Regions from separate parts of the Mammaliicoccus sp. D-M19 genome, predicted to be linked through region 2. Evidence: riboswitches for the same ligand, from Rfam matches in the RefSeq annotation. Region 2 holds a riboswitch; each other region holds the start of a gene.
What was found. A riboswitch is a leader RNA that binds a small molecule or an ion and turns the genes downstream of it on or off. The one in region 2 is predicted to bind S-adenosylmethionine.
Positions count from the first base shown of each region.

Region 1: linked by a shared signal. The riboswitch ahead of LQ675_RS08430 (M20 family metallopeptidase) and the one ahead of LQ675_RS13910 (MetQ/NlpA family ABC transporter substrate-binding protein) in region 2 are both predicted to bind S-adenosylmethionine.
Region 3: linked by a shared signal. The riboswitch ahead of LQ675_RS04055 (hypothetical protein) and the one ahead of LQ675_RS13910 (MetQ/NlpA family ABC transporter substrate-binding protein) in region 2 are both predicted to bind S-adenosylmethionine.

Region 1 covers NZ_JAJNHW010000003.1:67,628-69,877, forward strand. Annotated here, with positions in the region: gene ldmS (L-aspartate--L-methionine ligase LdmS) at 1-165, opposite strand, end outside; gene LQ675_RS08430 (M20 family metallopeptidase) at 162-1,349, opposite strand; SAM riboswitch class I at 1,409-1,508, opposite strand; gene LQ675_RS08435 (GrpB family protein) at 1,552-2,094, opposite strand; gene LQ675_RS08440 (S-ribosylhomocysteine lyase) at 2,232-2,250, shown strand, end outside.
Region 2 covers NZ_JAJNHW010000010.1:73,779-76,028, forward strand. Annotated here, with positions in the region: gene LQ675_RS13905 (MerR family transcriptional regulator) at 1-486, shown strand, start outside; SAM riboswitch class I at 1,003-1,108, shown strand; gene LQ675_RS13910 (MetQ/NlpA family ABC transporter substrate-binding protein) at 1,191-2,009, shown strand; gene LQ675_RS13915 (pyruvate MFS transporter) at 2,206-2,250, shown strand, end outside.
Region 3 covers NZ_JAJNHW010000001.1:781,768-784,017, reverse strand. Annotated here, with positions in the region: gene LQ675_RS04065 (RrF2 family transcriptional regulator) at 1-182, shown strand, start outside; gene LQ675_RS04060 (NAD(P)/FAD-dependent oxidoreductase) at 254-1,144, shown strand; gene LQ675_RS04055 (hypothetical protein) at 1,187-1,405, opposite strand; SAM riboswitch class I at 1,480-1,579, opposite strand; gene LQ675_RS04050 (PepSY domain-containing protein) at 1,711-2,250, shown strand, end outside.

The DNA.
Region 1 (2,250 bases), on a different contig from region 2:
CATGTTACTAATAATCATTTCTCTTGCTGTTAAAAAATTAGATTGTGCTTCTTCAGCTTTTAACCAAGGATTATCTTCATAAGAAGGTCTCGCATTATATACAATATCTTCTTCATATAAATCTCTTAACGTTAAATTGAGTGGTTTCCTATATTCTTTTTTCATAACAAGTTCTCCCTTAATGTTTGATGATGCTCAATGATTTCATTTCTAAGGGATACATTCTCTATAAGTTCTAATCCCATTGAGGCCAATATTTTAGCACCATTAATTAATGCCTTATCGCCCTTTGTACTTGCAGCAGCTTGGCAAAATTCTTTCGTATGGCCCACTAAATTAGATGGTCCAATTTTAATGTGTGGGTGTATAGTCGGTACGATATGACTTACATTCCCCGTATCTGTAGAACCAAAACCAAAATCGTCATCAATGACTTCTTCACCAACTTGTTCAGCGTGCTTTCTAAATAATTCGTCTAAAGGCTTATTAATCACGAATTCATTTACACCATTTTGGATTGGTCTTAATTCGTATGTACCACCTGTTTGTATAGCTGCACCTTCAGCTATTTTCCTCACTTTATCAGTAAGGATATCTAATTCTTTACGTGAAGTGGCACGTGTGTAGAAACGTGCATGTGTAAAATCAGGAATAATATTCGCTGCTTCACCTCCATTTAATATAACGCCGTGTACTTTATCTGTCTTTTTAATTTGTTGTCTTAACATGCTCACGCCATTAAAGAAAGATAACATAGCATCTAACGCATTAACCGCTTCAAAAGCATTTTCAGAGGCATGAGCGCTTCGTCCATAGAATTTAACATCAAATACATCTACAGCTAATGAAGGCACTGTCACGTATGTCTCATGGCCAGGATGAACCATTAGTGCAATATCAATATTATCGATAATCCCAGCTTTCACATAAGTTGCTTTAGCACTACCATTAATACCTCCTTCTTCAGCAGGACAACCTAACACGACAACTTTGCCACCGATTTGATCAATCACTTTAGACAAACTGATACCTGCTAACACACTTGAGGTTCCAATAATATTATGACCACACGCATGACCAAGACCAGGTAATGCATCATATTCTGCTAAATATGCAATAGTTGGACCTTCTTTTCCTGAGTCATACGTTGCAATGAAACCTGTCGGATGTTTCGCAATATTCTTCTCTATCTTAAAATGATGATTCTTTAATTGGTCGCTTAATAAACGTGATGCAAATACTTCTTCATTACCTAACTCAGGACGTTCATGAATTTGATGACTCATTGATAAATATAAATGTCTATTTTGTTCTATATAATTAATAATATTTTGCGATAAGTTACTCATTAATGATTCACCTTTCCAATATAAAAGCGCACTACTTTGTAAGGAGTGCGCCAATCGTTCTTTTATCTTCCAGTAACAAACTGCAGGAATTGGCACCTTTCCATTATGGGAGGTTGCTGGACTTCATCGGGCCCTTCCCTCAGTCTCTCTTGATAATTCGTATGAAATTTGAATTTAATTCTAACTGTCTAACTCGGATATGTCAATGATTTGTTGCAATATCATTGGAATTTAAGTACCATTTTTCTGCTTTTTTCTCAAATTCTTTAATCATGCTGTCTTTGCCTTTATAGTACTGTTCACTGTCATCAGGAAATTCAATCACTAAGTCGTGCTTTAGTCGACTATATCTTTCTCTTTCACCATTGAATGTTCTTAAATAATCCCTAAAGGATAATAATCTTAAAATATGTGGGCTACCTTCATCATAAATATGTAAATGGTGAGAAACTGCACCGTATTGATCATATTTTTTGAAATATCGATTACCGATAACACCACGTTCTCCTTTAGATTCATATCCTAAACCTGATAATTCATGTGTAAATTCATCAATCGATTTACTATCTTTTACAACTATTAATATATCTATAATCGGCTTCGCAGATAATCCAGGAATAGCCGTTGATCCTATATGTTCAATGCTGATACTATGTTCTTTCAATAACGACTGTAAATATTTTTTCTCTTCAAGAAAAAGGTGTTGCCATATACTGTCGTATGGGACTACACGTAATCGCTCCATCTCATCACCTAATTTCAGAATAATTTATTAATATTATCTTATAAAGTAACATAGAAAGAAAGTAAAAGAAATCTGAATTGATTGTTTTTTCAAAATTAACTTGATATAATGATGCCGAAATCAAAGGAGGAATCTTCATGACAAAAATGAATGTTG
Region 2 (2,250 bases):
AACACACTCAATGTACTGTTAAGTGAAAAAATCATTGAGCTAGAGGAAAATATTCGAAACGAAAGTGACCAATTGAAACAAATTCAGTTTATTAAAAAGAATATAAGTGAAGAAAGCGAATATCCAGTATCTAATATCTTGAATTTAAAAAATAAATCTAAAAAGCATCAACTAATGAAAAAATTTAGAAGTAAATTTATGTTTGTATCTATGATTGTCGGTATTGGCCAATATACAAGCATTGCCATGGCGATAACAAAGAAAAAATGGAAGCCAGTTATCATCGTTTATCCGTTCGTACTATTGTATGCAGCATTTGCCGTTAAAAAATATTATGCTGTTGTAAGTTACTTATGTCCAAATTGCCAAAATGAATTTAAACCGATTTTCTCAGAATGGTTCAAATCTAATCATACTTATCAAACAAGAAAGCTATTATGTCCACATTGTAATGTAGAAAATTTTTGTATCGAGACACATGAATAATAGTAGAATTCGATTAATAGAGTCGCGTAGTTAAAGAAGGTTTGAGAGATAAGTATAGAAAAATGAGGAAGTCATGGCTTAAGTGGTGAGTAAAGCCAAGAGATGGTGAAAGTCGTGGCTTAAGTGCCGAGTAAAGCCAAGAGATGGTCCAAGTCATGGCTTAAGTATCGAGTAAAGCCAAGAGATGGTGAAAGTCATGGCTTAAGTGCCGAGTAAAGCCAAGAGATGGCCCAAGTCGTGGCTTAAGTACTGAATAAAGCCAAGAGATGGCCCAAGTCATGGCTTAAGTACCGAATAAAGCCAAGAGATGGTCCAAGTCATGGCTTAAATTCTGAGTAAAGCAAAGAGATGGACTAAGTCATGGCTTCATACCTATATTACCCACAACTTTCACCAAACTCACATATCTTAATGCTCTTATCACCGCCATCCAAACCATCCCCTCATTCTCCGGTGTAAAATTTTAAATTGACTAATCTTGAGTACGATGATAGGATTAATAAAAATAATAAAAGACTCTTATCAAGAGTGGCTGAGGGATGTGCCCTATGAAGCCCAGCAACCTTCTATTTGGAAAGGTGCTAATTCACATAAAGTTTGTCTAAACTTTTGAAGATGAGAGGAGGTTTATCTAACTTTCTCTAATTTTTTTAGGGAAAGTTTTTTTATTTTAAATTTTATTTTGGAAAGAGGCGTGTATACATATGAAGAAACTCGTAAAGTTCGTTAGTTTTATCGGTATTATTTTATTATTAGCTGCGTGTGGGAAATCTAGTGGAAGTGAAAATACAAAGATTACGGTAGCAGCTTCTCCGGCTCCGCATGGCGATGTGGTTGAACATGCGAAGGAAAAAATGAAAGAAAAAGGTTATGACTTAGAAGTTAAAACAGTAAATGACTATAAAGTGCCAAACAAATTATTGGATAAAGGTGATGTCGATGCAAATCTATTTCAACATGTGCCTTACTTAAAAGCTGAAAAAGCAACACATGGATATAAAATTGAAGAGGTAGGAAAAGTTTTCACAACGCCAATGGGTGTTTATAGTAAAAAACATAAAGATTTGAAACACTTACCTGATGGCGCAACAATTTATGTGTCTAACAACCCAGCAGAAGAAGGAAGATTTTTATCATTCTTTGTTAATGAAGGATTGATCAAAATAGATCCAAAGGTGAAAATTGAAGATGCTAAATTTGATGATATTATAGAAAATAAAAAGAATTTGAACTTTAATAACAAACAAGGTGCAGAATTTTTACCTAAAACATATAACAGTGGTGAAGGTGATTTAGTGATTATGAATTCAAACTATGCAATTGATAATGGACTGAATCCAGTAAAAGATTCGATAGCAATTGAAGATAAATCATCACCATTTGCGAATATATTAGCTGTAAAAGAAGGTCATAAAAATGATAAGAAATTCCAAGAACTTCTGAAAGTACTTCAGTCTAAAGAAATGAAGAAATATATTAAAGATGAATATGGTGATAATGTTATTCCATATGAAAAAGAATAATACATGAGCCCAGGCATATGTCTGGGTTTTAATTTTATATATTTGTGTATTTATTCACAATGAAATAATATTATAAATCTTTAAAATTTATGTTGTAAGCGTTTCCTATTTGTGCTATATTCAACTTATTAATAAATAGAGTCATCATATGACCGCATGAATTTGAAGGGAAATTAATTAAGAAAGTTGGATATTTATGAAAGAAAAAAGAACTAATATAAGATGGTTTTTTGCAATTGCA
Region 3 (2,250 bases), on a different contig from region 2:
TAGTTAATAATTGGGAAGACATAACTGTCTATGATATTATTACAGCAATTGATGGTCATCAAAGTACGCTTGAAGATAGTTTTGATCACGGTCCTGAATGTAAAATACAAGCGATATTAACTTCAGCTGAAGATGAAATGACGCAAGCTTTGAAAAATAAAACTTTAAAAGATTTAATGTAAGTTAAATCTTTTTTTTATCTATAAATTATAGATATTACGACTCTATAATAGTTATGAAAGGTGGAAATACCATGTTTGATTGTATCGTAATAGGTGGAGGGCCAGCAGGATTAGCGAGTGCACTCACGTTAGGAAGAGCTTTAAAGAAGACATTAATGATAGACAATAATAATGCGAGAAATAAAGTGACACAGCATTCACATGCATTTTTAACACAAGACGGTGTAAGACCAGAAGAATTGAGAGCTAAAGGAGAACATGATGTTGATCAATATGATGATGTAACACGTATCAATGACACGGTGTTAAACATATTGAAAGAAGAGCATTATTTTATTGTTGAAACAGCCAATCAACAATATAAAGCTAAAAAAATTATGGTATGTACAGGATTGCGAGAAACATTACCAGAAATTGAAGGTTTAAAAGAAAGTTATGGCAAATCTGTCTTTTATTGTCCATGGTGTGATGGATATGAATTGAGACATAAACCATTACTTGTAGCTGTTCAACCTGAACATGTGAAACATATGGCGATGCTTATTAACAATTGGACAGACGATATCGTTATAAGTAGTCGTGATTTTTCATTATTAACTGAAGAAGATAAAGCGTTTATTGAAAGTAAACATATCACATTAGTAGAAAGCGAAGTAGCTGAATTTAAACATCATAAAGGACAAATTAATGAAGTTATCTTTAAAAATGGTGAACGAATCAATAGAAGCGGTGCAATCATTGGTGTAAAGTGGGATACTGATTTTGAATTTTTAAAAGGGCTCAATATTGAAAGAGAAGACAACGGAAAAATAAAAATAAACGAGTTAGGTGAATCATCTGTACCAGGATTGTTTGTAGCAGGAGAGAGTAAAGATTTCATGGCATCTCAACTTATAGACGCAGCAGCAAATGGTAATCAAGTCGCAAAATTTGTAGCAATGCAAATCATTATGGAATCATAAAAAAGGAGTAGGACGAAAAATATAGTCCTACTCCTTTTTTGCTTATTTTTTAGTTATTTTAATATTAATTTCAAAGTCACCGAATTGAACATTTTGATGTTCAGAATCTGAAGTTGGTTGAAGTATTGTGTTCTCAACTCTGCATAACTCTTGGATTAATGAGTTCTTCTTCTGGGTCTTAGCTATTGAGCCTGAAAAGCTTTTTGGTGGATTTGCCTTTAATTCTAATAGTTCTGATAAAATATCGTCTCTTGTTCTCATACTTATTGCCTCCTAATTTAATAGTTACAATAAAACAGCTCATCTTAAGATTAAGAAGAGCTGTTTAGAGAATCTTCTTATCTTTCAAGTTAAACTTGTTGGATTTAGCACAGTACATACGCCTGTTGCTGAGGTTTCATCGGGCCAATTCCCTCCGCCTACTCTTAATAAGACTACGAGCTATTTTATTGTTTCTTAATCATAACGAATTAATTGTATTTTGTCTAATTTTAAAAAGTTAAATGTTTAAAAAGTTTGAGATGGTCTATATATTAAATGAATATGAAGCATAGGAGGAATAGAATATGAAGTATAAAATGCTTTCTTTATTATTGTCAGCAGGTATCGTGTTAGCAGCATGTGGTAATAGTGACGATGATAACAATGATAAAAAAGATAATCAAAATGATGAAAAAACTGAACAAACAACTAAAGAAAATAGTAACGACGATCAAAACACAGATGATGATCAAAGTTCTGACAAAGCAACTGAAAATACAGTTAAATGGGAAGACGTTAAAGTCTCTCCAGAAGATGCTGTAAAAGCTGCACAAAAAGAATCAAAAGGTGAACTTAAAGATTTATCGTTTGAAAAAGAAACAGGTGATTGGAGTTATAAAGTTGAATTAGTTGATGGAACAAATGAAAATAAAGTACTGATAAATGCAGATGATAAATCTGTTACGAATGTTGAAAAAGAACAAGAAGATAGTGATGATAATGACCAAACATTCAAATTATCAGATGTCGCTAAATTTGAAGATGCACTCAAAGTAGCACAAGACAAAGCTAAAGGTGATATAAAAGAATGGTCACTAAGTGAAGATAACGGAAAACTTGTTTAT